One region of the Chryseobacterium ginsengisoli genome, then DNA from elsewhere that is predicted to be linked to it. Evidence: riboswitches for the same ligand, from Rfam matches in the RefSeq annotation. Region 1 holds a riboswitch; each other region holds the start of a gene.
What was found. A riboswitch is a leader RNA that binds a small molecule or an ion and turns the genes downstream of it on or off. The one in region 1 is predicted to bind cobalamin.

Region 1 (2,206 bases):
ACAAATTAAAGATTTAAAAGAATTGCAACAATATAATTATCTGCCAAAAAGTATTTAATTTATATATTTGAACTGTCAAAAAATTTTTCATGATGATTTCCGTAAACAAAGCGTTTTATTTATCAGTTTTTAGTCTTTTTTCTTTGGGTTTTGCAAAAGGTCAGGATAAAGTTCCTTTCGGTGTTGTAAAAGCTGAGGAAGGTTATGCAATGGTGCGTGTTCACAAAGAAGATTACCGAAAAATCATTGATAAGATCCGCATGAAAACAGGAGACGTATTTATTTATGTAAAACCTGCTCCCGGAGAAACAGAATGGATCTGGATAAAATATCCTGAAAAAGAAGACACAGAAAAACCTTTCGTAAGATATGACAGCATCACGAAAGAAGGAATGGTAAATAAAAACCGTGTTGTTTTTGTTGATAAACTGCCACAATTCACTCCTTCAAAATCTAAAAATGGGAAATCAATAATTTTCACGGACGATACGAATCCAAAAATTCCCGGGAATCAGAGAACAAAAGTGATTATTGATGTTTATCCTTCTTATGCAAATATCAAAAAACAGGAAAAAGACGCCAACGGAAATATCATTAAAGTTGACAAAGTAAAATCTTGGGGTGTTGGCAAAGAAATTCCTGAAGGAATGACGGAAATTAAATCTGTACGAGTTCAGCAACCTGGAAGAGGTTCTGTTTTTGTGAGAGATGCTATTAAAAATATGTTCCAGCCGACAATGGATTTCAATAATGTCGGAGTTACTGCGATCGACAATAATCATATTTTCCTTTATATGACGAATGGTTCGGGTGAAAACAGATATACCACGATCTGGACAATAAAGCAGGGAAAAGCTGAAAGCCAGATCATTTACAAAAATCCGGAATAATTCGTTAATAATCATTATTTTTGCAACCGAAAAGTTATAAGTTTATAACTTTTCAGAAAATGGTTTTGCTTAACTGCAGATTAAAAGGGAATCGTGTGAAAATCACGGACTGTCGCGCAACTGTAAGTAACTGAAGTCTTTATTAAAAATCCACTGTGCAAGTCATGGGAAGGAAATAAAGATGTTACAAGTCAGGAGACCTGCCTTTTTCTTTCAACAAAAAACTTTCGCGATTTGAAGTTTATTGATCTAATGGATGTTCAGAGATTTCCGTCTCTGTTGTTTTCTGTTGTTTTAATACATTTCATTTTGCATTAATTTAATAATGAAATATGACTACAGAAGAAAGAATTGAAGCATCCGAAACCCGAATTTTTAAAGCGGTTTTTCCTAACACAACCAATCATTACGATACGCTTTTCGGTGGTACTGCGATGCAGCTGATGGATGAAGTGGCGTTTATTGCAGCAACAAGATTTGCAAGAAAACGCGTAGTAACCGTAAGCAGCGATAAAATCGATTTTAAAAGATCGATTCCTGCAGGAACAATTGTTGAATTGATCGGGAAAGTTTCTCACGTAGGAAATACCAGTATGAAAGTAAGCGTAGAAATATATACCGAACAAATGTATTCTTATGAAAGAGAAAGAGCCATTGTTGGTGATTTTACTTTTGTGGCAATTGATGAATTCAAGAAACCAATCCAAATACTATAAATAAAGAGCTCAGCGGCAAAGTTCGCTGAACTTTTTTTATTTTTTATTTCCCACAGATTTCACGGATTTTCACAGATGATTGCGTATATTTTTCTTTTTTAGTTTAAATTAAACCATAAACATCTGTGAAAATCCGTGAAATCTGTGGGAAAAATATAAATTATTTCAAAACTTTTTCAGTCTCTAAGTTTTTAATTAACAAATGCTGAAAAGCCTCCCCCATTTCATCAGAAGCTCTGACAATAGCATTTTCCAACATATTTCTGATCTGTTTTTCTGTAACTCCGGCTTCCGTCCAGCTTTTTCCTGAAGTGTGAGAATTTAAAATGAAAGGCATGATTCTGTCAATTGCACAGGCAAAAATCGCATCAGGAGTTTGTTCCTCCTCAAATTCCAGCCACATATTGAAAAACTCTGTTCTTAACGGTTCATCCAAAATTCCGAAAATCTTTTGAGCTGAAATCTTTTCTCTTTCAAATTTCCCAACCATTGCAGCTTCGTCAAATAAGAAAGTATCTCCAGCTTCAATTTCGACCAAGTCATGAATTGATAACATTCTGATCACTCTTAACAAATCAATATCCGCTCTGTTTTTCGCAT
Region 2 (2,206 bases), on a different contig from region 1:
GGAAACAAAGGAAGTTGTAGAACATCTTGTTGCGTTTCTTTTCTAATATTGAATGGTGAATTTCTCTGTGCATCATCTTCAGTCGTCACATCAACACGGTTTTTTACATCCTGATTATGAATTAATGTGGATATTTTACGGTTTTCAATGGCTTTTTTATTTTCAGCTAAAGCCTGTAAAGCATTATAATCCGGATTTTCTGAAGCTAATTTTTTTAAATTAACAATTTCAGTTACTTTTTGTTTTGCAAAAGCCAGCCATTGTTTGATTTCAGGAGATAAAATATCTTCGTTTTTCTCGGAATCAAGGTCGAAAGGAGAGTGCAAGAACGAACAAGACGGAGCGATAAAAACTCTTTCCGAACCTAATGTATTCAAAGCTTTATTAATAAAAGCCAGAGACTGGCCGAAATCGTTTTTCCAGATATTTCTTCCATCAACGATTCCTAAAGAGAGACTTAACGTTTCAGGGATTGTATTTAAAACTTCATCTAATTGTTCAGGAGAACGAACCAAATCAATATGCAAAACATCGATCGGAAGGGAAGTTGATAATGAAAGATTGTCCTTTAAACCTTCGAAATAAGTTGCAACAATAAATTTAAGTTTCGGGAACTGTTTTCTGATTTCAGCATAAATAAACTGATAGGTTTCTTTCGCTTTTTCATTTAGATCTAAAGCTAAAAACGGCTCATCAAACTGAATATATTCCGCACCATGATTTTCAAGTTCTTTTAAAATCTGAATATAAACAGGAAGTAAATTTTGCGCTAAATCTAATTTATCAAAACCTTCTTCTTTCTCTTTTCCCAACAATAAATACGTCAGCAAACCGATAATCACAGGTTTTGCATTGATTCCTGCCTGTTTTGCGCTGATGAACTCTTTAATAATTTTATTGGAAAATAATTTAAACTCCTGATTTTTCTGAAATTCAGGGACAATGTAGTGATAATTGGTATCAAACCATTTAGTCATTTCCATCGCAGTGATATCTAAACCATCTTTTTGAAAACCTCTTGCCATCGCAAAATAAACATCCAGTTCAGGCTTTTTGAAGGCAATTTCCTGATAACGTTCCGGGATCGCTCCAACCGTCAAAGTCATATCCAAAACCTGATCGTAATACGAAAAATCGTTACACGGAATAAGGTCAATTCCTGCTTCCTGCTGCAGTTTCCAGTTGTTTTGAGTGATGGTTTTTCCGACTTCCAAAAGGTCGTATGCTTCGATTTTGCCTGTCCAATATTGCTCGCAGGCTTTTTTGAGTTCTCTGTTGCTACCAATTCGCGGATAGCCAAGAATGTGCGTTTGCATTTCTTAAAAACTTTTAAATTAAACAATGATTTTAAAAGCTCTTCAGATGCTTCGCAATGCCGTCGGAGAAAGAAATTTTGTGGATTAGAGTAGATACAGTGAGGACGTAATTTTCCTATTAATAATTTAAAATTTAACCATTAAGGGTATTTAAGCAGTTAAGATTCATTAAGGAAACATCAAAGATATTTACATAAGCCTAATGCTTAATAATTTGATATATCAAATTATCTTAAAGAATTTTTATTAAACTTAAGGCTCTCAAATTCTTATTATTAAAGATCAAGTTAAAATTTTAAACCAAAATACGTTCAAAAGTATCATCTGTCTGACCAAAAAACTCCAAACCGCGAGAGCATTGTCAATTCGGAACAGGCAGGTCTCCTGACTTGTAACAGCTTTTATCATCCTTCCCGTTTGCACAGTGGATATTCGTGGACAAAAACTTTTGGTATGTTACTTACAGTTGCGCGACAGCTCGTGATTCTCACACGATTCCCTATTAATCTACGTTATGTAAAACCTTTTCCGTTTGATGAAGTATGTAAAAGAACTGTTTTCGGAGCAAATGTAGGGATTATTTGTTTGAAATTTGGATTTTAAATTAAATAAATGCTACTCCTGTTGCCCAATCAATTTTATTTATAATGTTATAAATTTCATTGGGACACTTTTCACAAATTGTAATAAACCTAAAATTTTTTTCTTTAATTAAAGTGTCGAAAGTTGTAAGTTTTGTATTACAAACAGTGCAATTTCCATCTTTACTAATCATATTTATAGATTCCAGCTTATCAATTTCAATATTTAAATTATTTATAAGCGAAGATATTGTATGTAAGCTTTCTTTAAAATGGGCTTCTGAAAATTCCTCCAATAATAAAGCCTCA
Region 3 (2,206 bases), 120 kb from region 1:
TCTCCAATTCCCGACTGATAACCTTTACCTTTATTCACTTGAAATTCTCCAATAGCATTGAAATTAAGTTTCGGTGTGATAAAGTAATTGAAATCGTCTTTAAAAATATAATTCTTTCCTTCCGCACCGCTTTCTTTCGGTTTGTCAATATCTCCAAAATATTGGAAATTATCTTCTGTGTAAGCGGCTTTTAAACTGTTGGAAATTTTACTTTTATCAATATTCCATGCAAGCAAACTCCTTAATGTCTGAGAATTGTATTTTGTTTTATTTCCGTTTTCTACAAAAATAGGGTAGTATTGCGAACCGTCAAAAATTTGGTTTTGCCACGAAATTGTCTGGTGATCTGCAATTTTATAAGCTGTACCGACGTTAATAGATGTATTGTAATATCTTCCATTTCTGTTGATATATTCTTTTTCCGGAACTTCATAATCATTCTGGCTGATTGAATAATTTCCTGAAACCTTGAAGCTGAATTTTTCATTACTGAAAGAAGCTTTCGCAAAATTATTAAAAGTGCCGAAAGAAGCTACTTCAGAAAAAAGAGAACCATTAAATCCTCTATTAAAATCCAAATTATTATTTAAATGGATACTTCCGCCAATTGCAGAACTTCCGTACTGAACACTTCCTCCACCTGATTTCACTTCAAGCTCATCATACCCGAAAACCGGAATATTATTCACATCACCCTGTCCCAGAAACTGAGAATTTATATTAATTCCGTTCCAGACAAAAGCTGTGTGTCCTGCGCTCGTTCCTCTGAAAGAAGGCGATGAAACTGCACCACGACCATTTTCTTTTATATAAACCGGAGACTGAAAACGTAATGTTTCAGAAAGGTTGGTAGAATTTTTTTCTATGTCTTTAGAGGTAATAGTATTGACTTTATGAAAAAGTTTTACCTTATTCATTTGGCTGTCAAAAATATAAACAGTGTCAATAGTTTTCTCTTGTGCGAAAAGAAAACAACCGTAAGACGAAAAAAGCAGTACTAAAGATCTTTTTATATCCATTATCTTTTACTTTTCCTCCGAAAGCAATATTTATTTGGTTAGATTTTGGCAGGTCTCCTGACTTTCGCTTTCTACACCTTCCCGTTTTCACAGTGGTTTTTCGTAGAAATCTTTATTGCGATCTACAGTTGCGGGGACAGTTTGGGGGTTTCACCCAATTCCCTTTTCATTCCAAATGATTGGAAACCAAAATTTTTGCAAATATAGGGTTTTTAAGAGAAAAATTATTTTTTATAGATAATTGATTTAATCAGGCGATATCAATTTCATTAATAAATTATATTTTTACGCAAATTTTTATATGGAAAAAAACTACTTTAAACTGATTTTCGTTGTATCGCTGGTCATATCTGTAATGGGGATATTTTCGGAAATCTTTGATTATTTTAATTTTACAAATTACAAACCTGGTACAATTAATATGATTATTCAATATTTTTTGTGGATTTTCAGAGTGATATATGTTTATATAGGTTTTGAACGCTCTTCACTAAATGTTTATAATCTCATTTTCTATATTCTCTTATTTTTCGGAAGTATCTTTTTCTACATATCAAAAGGAAAAGAGCTTAGATTAATTAGATTTTTTTATTCTGTTTCAGTAATTTCTAATATATTTTTGTTATTGCAATTAATCTTAGGAAATACGGTTTTTAAAAAAGATTTTAATATAGATGCCGAATTTCAGACCATGATGTATATTCATAAAATTATAGGCTTTTTATTAACCATATTTGATGTTGCTTTAGGATATAAATTATTAAAATTTATGGGTTTAGGAACAGAATTAGATACTTTTAAAAAACAAAATTCTGACATTATAAACGTTACTGAAACACCAAAAATAGATCGATTTATACATTTGTTTTTTGATACCATGATCATGGTTTCTTTGATGTTTGGAATTTTTGGACTTATGATAAACTATTACAGATATCAAACTAACAGAATTCCTGACTGGCTGATTAACAGATTTGTAATTACGATCTTTTTCGTCATCATAAGATTTACATATTATACGTTTTTTGAAAGAATTTTTGGTGCTACACCCGGAAAATTTTTAACAAATTCAAGAGTTATTACTCTGAAATCTGAAATCCTAGATACAGTAAATATTTTTGAAAGAACATTCTACAGGCATATTCCCTTCGAAGCATTTTCATTTTTTGGAAAAAAAGGATGGCACG
Region 4 (2,206 bases), on a different contig from region 1:
TCCCAGAAATTTCAGACGCTTCCATTGATAAGTGGTTGCAAAAGCAGCCAAAGTTGTGTAACGTGTTGGGTAAGAAAAATTAACCAAATCCGCGTCCAGATTGTTATATTGAAAATCTACACTCGCACTGACATCCCAATCAGCAGTAATAGAATATAAATTTGAGCTAGACACGTACAGTTCCCGTTGAATATACTGATTCTGAATTTTTATGGACGAAACTGTATCAATATAATGCGTGTAATCGTACGCGAATTTGGTCTTAATCTGAGTTTCCAGTTTTGGAAATATTTTTTTCTTGAAACTTCCCTGAACGAAAAAATTTTCATCGGTCTGCCTTTCACCTCTTCCATCAAAACGGTTGTTGACAATTGCCGCAGGAATTCCACGATTTGACATATAACCGTAACCTCTTATATTCCAACTTCCGTTATTAAGCGTTCCGTTTAAACTTGTTTCAAAACGTTTTGCCCGAATATCAGAATCCATTCTTTTGGCAATTGTATCGTAAGCAATCTCTCCGTCCGGATATTTTTTCTTGTAACGGTATTTGTAAATACCATCACTCTGAATAAATTCTGAACTAAAACTTGCCGAAATATTTTTTGAAATTTTCTGTTCCAAACGAAAAGAAGGATCAAACAGATCAATAGAACTGTTTTTAAATCTTACAACTAAATTTGTTTTACGATTTCCTTTAAAACTCGGCACCTTCGGCTGTAAATAAATAGAACCCGATGAGCCAAAGTCTTTTGCAGGCTGAAAAATTTCGCTTTTCTGTCCGTTGTAGAGAGAAATTTCTTCCAAATCATCCAATGAATATCTTCCAAGATCCACTACTCCATTCTGGGCATTCCCGATCTGGATTCCGTCATAAAAAACACCGACGTGCTGACTTCCCATACTTCGGATATTGATTGTTTTCAGACCTCCAATTCCTCCGTAATCTTTGATCTGAATTCCGGAAAAATACCTCAATGCATCAGCAACCGACTGACTGTTGAGTCTTTCCAGTTCTTCGCCCGATAAAACCTGAGCGGGAAGGATTTCTTTAAAATTTTTCTTTTTGACGTTTACGGTAACAATTGTTTGTTCCTTAATCGTGTCTTTTCTGGATTGTGAAAATATAGAAGTAGCCGTTAACACAAAAACTGTGAAAACAACCTTCTGAAGTTGAGATGTAAAAAATTTTGTCACCATTAGCTCATTTAGAATAATGATGACGCTAATGGATATAAGAATACAGCGACTAAGCGCAGCTGTAAACTGCACAAAATCAATGATGTCCTAAAGCTTTATTCCACGAAAGCGTCAAACGTTAAATCTTCTGGCAGGTCTTCTGACTTACTCCATTTTTGAAATCCTTCCCATTAAAAAACAGTGGATATAATCTTCAAAAACTTGTTTAGTGGAGCTTACAGCAGCGGGTCTGTTCCGGATTTTCACCGGATTCCCTTTTAAGCGCTTTTTATGGCTCACCAGATTTCGGCAAAGATAGAAAATAAATCATAGAATCAAAATTGAATTTAATTCTATGATTTTCAAATAAATATCTTAAATCATTCCTATAAAAATTTAACGAAACGATTATGTTATGTTAAATTCCAAAATTCAGGAAAACACTGAAACGCGATTTCGCTTCAATATCACCTCCCGCCAAATTGGAATAGGCAGGAAGCATCACTTCACTTCCCAAACTGAATTTCTTGTAAGATGCTTCAAAACCCAGTTTTCCGTACAAAGCACTTCCGGCTGTGTTGGGTAAAACCTCATCAAATTGCTTATTTCTATCGTAAACTTCTCCTTGAAGACCTGCTTTTCCAGAGAAAATTATTCTATCATTTGATAAAATTTGATAAAATCCTGTGGCTGCATAATTCCATTGATTTCCGAAACGGTAATATTTTTTGTTTTCGGTTTTAATGGTGTAATCTGTATTTAATAAAACGGCGATTTTATTTTTCTGAAATTTATAATTCAAAACCATCTGATAATCCCAACTTCCCGTTCCTAGCTGAAAACTTGGATTAACTCCGGAAATTCCTTTTTCATCAAATTTTCCCAACGGAGCTTTTACTCCGACTCCGCCGTTTAGCTGATGAATATTATCTTTTGAATTTAACAATTGATAAATTCCCATTAAGTTTAAATCTCCAATTCCATTGATTTTAATATCTCCCTGCATTGTTTTCTTCTCATGAAAATG

Region 2: linked by a shared signal. The riboswitch ahead of metE (5-methyltetrahydropteroyltriglutamate--homocysteine S-methyltransferase) and the one ahead of ABD940_RS02850 (acyl-CoA thioesterase) in region 1 are both predicted to bind cobalamin.
Region 3: linked by a shared signal. The riboswitch ahead of ABD940_RS03450 (TonB-dependent receptor plug domain-containing protein) and the one ahead of ABD940_RS02850 (acyl-CoA thioesterase) in region 1 are both predicted to bind cobalamin.
Region 4: linked by a shared signal. The riboswitch ahead of ABD940_RS11980 (TonB-dependent receptor plug domain-containing protein) and the one ahead of ABD940_RS02850 (acyl-CoA thioesterase) in region 1 are both predicted to bind cobalamin.

Annotation. Positions count from the first base shown of each region.
Region 1 is NZ_BAABHX010000001.1:615,440-617,645, forward strand. Features, by position in the region: gene ABD940_RS02840 (ATP-binding cassette domain-containing protein) at 1-58, shown strand, start outside; gene ABD940_RS02845 (hypothetical protein) at 90-890, shown strand; cobalamin riboswitch at 934-1,112, shown strand; gene ABD940_RS02850 (acyl-CoA thioesterase) at 1,223-1,606, shown strand; gene ABD940_RS02855 (HD domain-containing protein) at 1,767-2,206, opposite strand, start outside.
Region 2 is NZ_BAABHX010000009.1:79,481-81,686, forward strand. Features, by position in the region: gene metE (5-methyltetrahydropteroyltriglutamate--homocysteine S-methyltransferase) at 1-1,316, opposite strand, end outside; cobalamin riboswitch at 1,674-1,858, opposite strand; gene ABD940_RS20610 (hypothetical protein) at 1,921-2,206, opposite strand, start outside.
Region 3 is NZ_BAABHX010000001.1:734,081-736,286, reverse strand. Features, by position in the region: gene ABD940_RS03450 (TonB-dependent receptor plug domain-containing protein) at 1-1,019, opposite strand, end outside; cobalamin riboswitch at 1,050-1,225, opposite strand; gene ABD940_RS03445 (RDD family protein) at 1,321-2,206, shown strand, end outside.
Region 4 is NZ_BAABHX010000003.1:602,796-605,001, reverse strand. Features, by position in the region: gene ABD940_RS11980 (TonB-dependent receptor plug domain-containing protein) at 1-1,200, opposite strand, end outside; cobalamin riboswitch at 1,313-1,498, opposite strand; gene ABD940_RS11975 (transporter) at 1,598-2,206, opposite strand, start outside.